2 regions of the Streptomyces sp. NBC_01012 genome follow, and region 1 is predicted to be linked to the other one. Evidence: riboswitches for the same ligand, from Rfam matches in the RefSeq annotation. Region 1 holds a riboswitch; the other holds the start of a gene.
The links. A riboswitch is a leader RNA that binds a small molecule or an ion and turns the genes downstream of it on or off. The one in region 1 is predicted to bind cobalamin.

Region 1 (4,207 bases):
CGGACCAGGCGGGCAGCGGGCCCCTGGGGGTCCCCCCTGCACCGGAGCCTGTCGAAGGTGCTTGGGGGAGCTCGGCCAGCTCGCAGGACGCCTCGTAGGCGGCCAGCATGATCCGCTCGGAGATCCGCGTGGACAGCGTGCGTGCCTCGGGGGAGTCGAACGGCAGGCGCAGCTGGAAGAAGACGTCCTGGAGGCCCATCGCGCCCAGACCCACCGGGCGCCAGCGGGCGTTGGAGCGGCCGGCCTGCTCGGTCGGGTAGAAGTTGATGTCCACCACGCGGTCCAGGAAGGTCACCGCCGTGCGCACGGTGGCGTCGAGCCGCTCCCAGTCGATGGAGCCGTCGGCGACGAACGCGCCCAGGTTGACCGAACCCAGGTTGCAGACGGCCGTCTCGCCGTCGTCGGTGACTTCGAGGATCTCCGTGCAGAGATTCGAGGAGTGAACGACGCGGCCCGGCTCGGCGGTCTGGTTCGCCGTGCGGTTGGACGCGTCCTTGAACGTCATCCAGCCCTGCCCGGTCTGCGCGAGCGTCCGCATCATCCTGCCGTACAGCTCGCGCGCCGGGATCGTCCTGCGGGCCAGGCCCTTGGCCTCGGCGGCGCGGTAGGCGGCGTCGAACGCGTCGCCCCAGAGGTCCACGAGCTCGGGGGCGTCGGCCGGGGAGAACAGCGACCACTCCGTGTCCGCGTCGACACGGCGCATGAACTCGTCCGGGATCCAGTGCGCCAGATTGAGGTTGTGCGTACGCCGCTGGTCCTCGCCGGTGTTGTCACGCAGTTCGAGGAACTCCTCGATGTCCGCGTGCCAGGTCTCCAGATAGACGGCGGCTGCGCCCTTGCGGCGGCCGCCCTGGTTGACCGCGGCCACCGAGGCGTCCAGCGTCTTCAGGAACGGCACGATGCCGTTGGAGTGCCCGTTCGTGCCACGGATGAGTGAACCCCGGGCGCGGATACGGGAGTACGAGAGTCCGATGCCGCCCGCGTGCTTGGACAGCCGTGCCACCTGGTGGTAGCGGTCGTAGATCGAGTCCAGCTCGTCCTTGGGCGAGTCCAGCAGATAGCAGGAGGACATCTGCGGGTGGCGGGTGCCGGAGTTGAAGAGGGTGGGGGACGAGGGCAGATAGTCCAGCCGGTTCATCAGGCCGTACAGCGCGGCCACTTCCTCCAGCGCGCGCTCGGAGTTGTCGTCGGCGAGCCCGGCCGCGACGCGCAGCATGAAGTGCTGGGGGGTCTCGACGACCTCACGGGTGAGCGGGTGGCGCAGCAGATAGCGGCTGTGCAGCGTCCGCAGACCGAAGTAGCCGAAGCGGTCGTCGGCACCGTCGGCGAGTGCCTGGTCGACCAGCGTGTCGAGGGCGGCGGAGTGCAGCGTGACGAACTCGGCCGTACGGTCCGCGATCAGGCCCTCGCGGTGTCCGACGGCGACCGACGCGGAGAAGGAGACGGCGCCCTGTCCCGCGGCCTCGTCCGCGATGGCCCGGGTGAGGAGCCGGGCGGCGAGCCGCGAGTAGGCGGGGTCCTCGGAGATCAGGCCGGCGGCGGCCTCGGTGGCCAGCGAGCGCAGCTCGGCCTCGTCCGACCGGGCGTTGCGGCCGCGCAGTGCGGCGGCGGCCACCCGTCCGGGGTCGGTGTCGGGCAGATCGGCGGTGAGGCCGGTCAGGGTCCGCAGCAGTGCGGTCCCGGGCGCGTCGGTCGTGCGGCCCTCGGATTCCGTGACTGAAACCGGGTCGGCTGGCGCGATGGTCACTGGGGCTATCCCTCGCTCGGCTCAGGGCCTGCGGGAGCGGGGCAGCCGGGCAGGGCCGCGCCCGGAAGACAGGGCGGCACGGCGCACGGCGTCCACCTGCCCTCCGCGGGGCCCGGACGTCTCGGCGCCCGGTTCGGTCGAGCCGGGCGCACTGTCGACAGGTCTTCGGACTTCGGGCACGCGCAATGCGCACCGATCACACCGTTGCGGGACAGTTCCGGATTCGCACCGGATTCCCCTGCGGCGACAGCGAGGTCGAGCATACATGTGGGGGCTGCCGATTGAAGAAGCCCCCACATCTTGTGTCGTGGCGGGTTCAGAGCTCCAGGCGGAATGTCAGGAGTTCCAGGCCGGGCAGGGGGAACCAGTCCCGCTCCGGAGTGCGTACGAAGCCGAGGCGACGGTAGATCCGGTGGGCGCCCAGCATGGCCGACTGCGTGGAAAGGACGATCCCACGCAGCCCTCCGGCGGCCCGCGCCCGCTCTATGCAGGCCCGTACGAGCGTCTCGCCCGTCCCTCGGCCACGGGCGCCGGGCGAGACCGCCAGCATGCGGAATTCGGCCTCGTCCCCGGTGGCGATGTCCGACCAGGGGCTGCCGGGCGCGACGTAGGTGACGCCGCCCAGCAGCCGGCCGTCGGTGTCCACCGCGACCAGCACCTCGGCCTCGGCGGCCCGGCGCTCCACGGCACGCAGCTGTTCCAGATAGGGATCGTCGGCGCCGAAGTCCAGGAGCCCGTCATCGAGGTACGCCTGGGCGGTGATCTCCCCCAGATCCGCGAACTCGGCCGTCCGTACCGGTCTGATCGAAAGGTCCATGGACGGCAGTGTGCCGCAGCCGCCGGGAAGGGCGCCCCCGTTTTTCGCACCTCGTCCCGGCAGGGCGAGGCCCTGCCGGGACGAGGTGGAGCGAGCGGCGCGCGGGGGTCAGTGACCGCCGGGGGAGCCTGCCGTGGCCGGCGGCAGCTCGGCCTTGACGCCGGGGTCGCCCACGTCCGCCGTGTAGTCGGACGGGGCGGTCTCGTCCACGCCGGCCGGTGCCTTCACCGCGTTCAGGACGAACGTCAGCACGATCGTGACGATCACGTTCAGCACGAACGCCGTGAGGCCGATGTAGCCGATCTCACCGATTCCGGGGATCTCCTCCGACGAGCCGCCGAAGTGTTTCTGGGTGGGGCTGGCGACGCCGTACGCGGCCACCGTGCCGTAGACCATGCCGACCGCCCAGCCGGCGATCAGGGCCCAGCGGTGGAACCACCGGGTGAACAGACCGCCCACCAGGGCCGGCATCGTCTGGAGGATCCAGATGCCGCCCAGCAGCTGGAAGTTGATTGCGACCGTCTTGTCCATGGTGAGGACGAAGGCGAGCGCGCCGACCTTGACCAGCAGCGAGACCAGCTTGGAGACCTTGGTCTCCTGGGCCGGTGTCGCGTCCGGTTTGAGGAAGTCCTTGTAGATGTTGCGGGTGAAGAGGTTCGCCGCGGCGATCGACATGATCGCGGCCGGCACCAGGGCACCGATCCCGATCGCGGCGAAGGCCACACCGGCGAACCAGTCGGGGAACATGTTCTCGAACAGCTGCGGGATGGCGAGCTGGCCGTTGTCCACCTTGATGCCGGCGGCGATCGCCATGAAGCCGAGGAGGGCCAGCAGGCCCAGCATCAGCGAGTACAGCGGCAGGATCGTGGTGTTGCGCCGGATCACCTCACGGCTGCGGCTGGAGAGCGTGGCCGTGATCGAGTGCGGATACATGAAGAGCGCCAGCGCCGAGCCCAGCGCCAGGGTGGCGTAGCCCCACTGGCCCATCTCGCCGGGAACCAGCGCACCACGTGGCTGGCCCGTCGTCTGGTCCTTCTGGGCGAACGCCTCGCTCGCCTTGGAGAAGATCTCGTCGAACCCGCCGAGCTTGATCGGGATGTAGATGATCGCCACGGCGATGACCAGATAGATCAGGCCGTCCTTGACGAACGCGATGAGCGCGGGCGCGCGCAGCCCCGACGAGTAGGTGTACGCGGCGAGCACGGCGAACGCGATCAGCAGCGGCAGGTCCTTGACGAACCAGTGCGTGGTCTCACCGCCGCCGACGCCCATCACGTCCAGCACGGCCTGGATGCCGACCAGTTGCAGCGCGATGTACGGCATCGTGGCGAGGATGCCGGTGATGGCGACCGCCAGCGAGAGGCCCCTCGATCCGAAGCGGCCCCGGACGAAGTCCGAGGTGGTGACGTAGCCGTGCTTGTGCGACACCGACCACAGGCGGGGCAGGAAGGTGAAGATCAGCGGGTAGACGAGGATCGTGTACGGGACGGCGAAGAAGCCCGCCGCGCCCGCCGCGTAGATCGCCGCGGGGACCGCCACGAAGGTGTAGGCCGTGTAGAGGTCACCACCGAGCAGGAACCAGGTGACCCAGGTGCCGAACGAGCGTCCGCCCAGGCCCCATTCGTCGAGGCTGGCCTCGTTCT
Region 2 (4,207 bases), 4.3 Mb from region 1:
TCGGCCACCTGCTTGCGGAACGAGGCGATGAGCGCGTCGGCCCGGTCCTCGACGTCGAACATCCGGCCGAGGTTCTCCAGGTCGGTGTACAGCGCGTCGAGCGGTGCCATCACACCGCGGGCCTTGCCCTGTCCGTTGCGGCAGGACTCACTGAGCAGATACGAGTCGATGCCGACCCGCCGCAGCGCGGCGGGGGTGAAGCCGTCGCCCTCGCTGAAACCGTAGTTCCAGCCCGCGAAGACCAGATCGGCCCCTGCGTCCAGGACCAGCTCCTTGTTGATCTGCTTCTTCGACAGCCAGGTGGTCTTCGCGTAGCCGTCCTTCCAGGGCACGGACGTCAGATCGCCCTTGTCGTCGGGCATCACATAGCCGGCCATGTGGTCCTCGAGACCAAGGGCGAACATGATCTCGGTGATGCCGACATCGTTGGTGACCACATGCTGCGGGGCCTTGTCGTACGTCTTCTTCTCGCCGCAGTTGGTGACGGTCACCGGGTAGTGGCCGCCGGCCGCCCGGGCGCCGTCCTCCTTCCCGTTCTCCGGGGTGACCTCCGCCCCGCAGCCGGCGAGGGCGAGAGTGGCGGCGAGGGCGAGCGCGGCGGGGCGTACGGAGGGGCGCATGGCGGTGGAGGCTCCTTGGGGCGGTCGACGGGCGGAGGGGGGCACACGGAGAGGAGGGGTCACACGGAGGGGAGACGGTCGAAGAGCAGCTGCACCGCGCCGGTCTCGGGGTGCGGTACGCGATGCGCCCGTACGCAGAAGACCTCGGCCAGCAATTCGGGTGTGAGGACGTCGTGCGGTGCTCCCGAGGCGACGATCCGCCCGCCGTCGATGACATGGAGGGCGTCGCAGTGGAGTGCGGCGAGGTTGAGGTCGTGCAGCGCGGTGAGCACGGTCAGCCCGCTCCCCCGCACCAGCGACAGGACCTCCAGCTGCTGGGCGATGTCCAGGTGGTTGGTGGGTTCGTCGAGCACCAGCACCTGAGGCTGCTGGGCGAACGCGCGGGCGATCAGGACCCGTTGCTTCTCGCCTCCGGAGAGGGTGAGGAAACCGCGGTCGGCCAGATGGGCGGCCCCGACACCCTTGAGCGCGGCCTCGCACATCCTGCGGTCCTCGTCGGTGGTGCGGGCCACCGGCCCCTGGTGCGGCAGCCGGCCCATGGCCACGATCTCGGCGACGGTGAAGTCGAACTCCGGGACGACCTCCTGCGGAAGCGCGGCGATCCTGCGTGCGCTCTCCCTGGCCGTCATGGAGCGCAGATCCTCCCCGTCGATACGGACCGTGCCCGCGGAGGGGCTCAGAGCCCGGTAGACGCAGCGCAGCAGGGTCGACTTGCCGCTGCCGTTGGGTCCGACGAGGCCGACGAGCTGCCCGCTGCCCGCGCGCAGCGTGACGTCCTCCACCAGCCGCGCGCCGGCGAGCTCCACCGTGAGTGTGTCGATGTCGACGCGCATCAGGCGCCTCCGAAGGTGTAGGTGCGGCGGCGCATCAGCAGGATGAAGCACGGCACGCCGATGGCCGCGGTCACCACCCCCACGGGCAGTTCGGCGGGTGCGAGCACCACCCGCGACAGGATGTCCACCCAGATCAGCAGGACGGCGCCGGCCAGGGGTGCGACGGCCAGCAGGCGGCGGTGGTCCGCGCCGACCAGCATCCGCGCGGCGTGCGGGACCATCAGGCCCACGAAGCCGATCGCGCCGCTGACCGCGACGACGGCCCCGGTGACGGCGGCGGAGACGAGGAAGAGCTCCTTGCGCAGGCGCCCGGGGTCCACCCCCAGCGTGGCGGCGGTCTCGTCGCCCATGGCGAGGGCGTTCAGCCGGCGTGCCGACCAGGCGAGGTGGGCGAGGCCGCCGAGCACGGCACCCGCGGCGATCGGCACCGACGACCAGGTGGCCCCGCCCAGGCTGCCGAGCAGCCACATCATCGCGGACCGTGCCGCCTCGCCCCGCTCGGCGGCGAACACCATGAAGGTGGTCACGGCGGAGAAGCCGTAGTACATCGCAGTCCCGGTCAGCACGAGTCTGAGCGGTGTGAGGCCCCGGGGGGTCCTGGCGATCGCGTACACCAGCACCATGGCGAACAGCGCGGAGAGGAAGGCCGCCGAGGAGAGCGCCCAGACACCGAACGCGCCGAAGGCCCCGAAGATGAGCACGGCGTTGGCGCCGACGGCCGCTCCCGACGAGATGCCGAGGACGAACGGGTCGGCGAGCGCGTTGCGCACCATGGCCTGCACGGCGATGCCGACGGCCGACAGACCGGCCCCGACGACGGCGGCGAGCACGGAGCGCGGGAAGCGCAGCTCCCAGACGATGGTGTACGAGGAGACCTCGTCCGGTGTGATCCGCCCGCCCGTCAGCCCGGCCCACAGGTGGTGCAGCGTCTCGCCCCAGGTGAGCCCCGACGCCCCGATTCCCGCCCCGCAGGCCAGGGACAGCGGGAGCGCGACGCACAGGCCGGTCACGAGAAGGGGTAGGGAGACGCGCTGGGGCGGTATTCGGTCGGGGGGCGTGGCCACGGGCGGATCACTTTCGCCTCGGGCCGTGCCTACGTAATCCAAGGGGCGGCCCGGAGCGCGCGAGGCGCCTTGCGCAGCACCTCTCGCAGTCCACGGCGATCGACAGAGCTTCGCCACCGCGGGTGATCGGGCTTACGGGACCCTGTCGGGCTCCGCCTACCGTTGCGGGTCAGCGCCGGACTTCGACCGGACTTCCCCCACGAGGCGCATGCAGTTTAGAGCATCCGGACGGGCCGGCTCCCTGCGCATGATTCCGGCCGGTCACCCACCCAATTAAGTCAGTCGGTTGACTCAAATGCGGGGCGGTGTTCTAGTGATCAAGAGAAGGCGACTGATCAAGAGAGCGTGACGTCGAGGAGGAAGCCATCGTGAACAGAACCGAGCCTCGCACCGGCCGCGGCGCCGGCACACGCGAGGCCATCATGAAAGCGGCCGAGCGCCTCTACGCGGAGCACGGTCTTTCGGGCGTCTCCAACCGGCAGATCGGCGAGGCGGCGGGCCAGGGCAACACCACCGCCGTCAGTTACCACTTCGGGAGCAAGGCGACGCTCGTACGGGCCATCATGACCAGGCACGGCACCGAGGTCGACCTGATCCGCGCGCGATACGTCGAGGCCGCCGGCGACAGCACCGACCTGCGGGACTGGGTGCGCTGTCTGCTGCGCCCGGTGACCGACCACAACGCCGCCGTCGGCGCCCCCTCCTGGCACGCGCGTTTCTCCGTACAGGTGATGACCGACCCGCTGATGCGGACGCTGGTGGCGGACGAGTCCCTCACCCGCGACAGCCTGCGCCGCACCCTGAAGGGGCTCGGCACCTGCCTGCACCCCATCGTGCCGCCGGACATCCGCCCGGCGCGGGCCGAGATGGCCCGCCATCTGATCACCCACACCTGCGCGGAGCAGGAGCGCGCCCTGGCCGAGGAGCCGGCCGGTGCCGACGCGGCCTGGAAGCGCACCGCCGACGCGCTGGAGGACGCCCTGGTGGGGCTGCTCGCCGCGCCCACCACGCGCCGCCGATGACCACCGATGACCACCGAAAGCACGCCACGCATGAACAGGGAGAGCATATGAAGATCACTGTGGACGAGGAGAAGTGCTGCGGCGCCGGGCAGTGCGTGCTGATCGCACCCGAGGTGTTCGACCAGCGTGACGAGGACGGCATCGTCGTCCTCCTCGACCCGGCGCCGCCCGCCGAGCGGCACGAAGGGGTCCGCGAGTCCGCGGACATCTGCCCGGCCGCCGCCATCCAGCTCCACGAGGACGCGTGAGTACGCCGTCGGACGTACTCGTCGTCGGGGCCGGTGCCGCGGGTCTCGCCGTCGTCGAGAGCCTGCGCCGCAAGGGCTACAGCGGGCGCGTCACGCTGCTCGGCGAGGAGACCGGAGCACCGTACGACCGCCCGCCCCTGTCCAAGCAGGTGCTCGCGGGGACCTGGGAGGCCGAGCGCACGCACCTGCGCACCCGGGACGTACTGGACGCCCTGGACGCCGAGTTCGTCCTCGGTGAGCGTGCGTCGGCGTTCGACGCGGCGAGCCGTGCGGTGCGCACCGCGAGCGGGACCGAGCTGCGGGCGGAAGCCGTCGTCCTGGCCACGGGACTGCGTCCGCGCAGACTGCCGGGGCTGTCGGGCCCGGCGGGCGTGCATGTGCTGCGGACCCTCGACGACGCCGCGCGGCTGCGCACGGAGC

Region 2: another riboswitch for cobalamin. It lies ahead of OG623_RS30455 (FecCD family ABC transporter permease); the one in region 1 lies ahead of OG623_RS10795 (ribonucleoside-diphosphate reductase subunit alpha).

Annotation. Positions count from the first base shown of each region.
Region 1 covers NZ_CP108688.1:2,476,222-2,480,428, reverse strand. The annotation lists gene OG623_RS10795 (ribonucleoside-diphosphate reductase subunit alpha) at 1-1,747, opposite strand, end outside; cobalamin riboswitch at 1,886-2,022, opposite strand; gene OG623_RS10790 (GNAT family N-acetyltransferase) at 2,064-2,564, opposite strand; gene mctP (monocarboxylate uptake permease MctP) at 2,673-4,207, opposite strand, start outside.
Region 2 covers NZ_CP108688.1:6,807,300-6,811,506, reverse strand. The annotation lists gene OG623_RS30465 (ABC transporter substrate-binding protein) at 1-620, opposite strand, end outside; gene OG623_RS30460 (ABC transporter ATP-binding protein) at 680-1,453, opposite strand; gene OG623_RS30455 (FecCD family ABC transporter permease) at 1,453-2,517, opposite strand; cobalamin riboswitch at 2,617-2,748, opposite strand; gene OG623_RS30450 (TetR/AcrR family transcriptional regulator) at 2,886-3,539, shown strand; gene OG623_RS30445 (ferredoxin) at 3,587-3,787, shown strand; gene OG623_RS30440 (NAD(P)/FAD-dependent oxidoreductase) at 3,784-4,207, shown strand, end outside.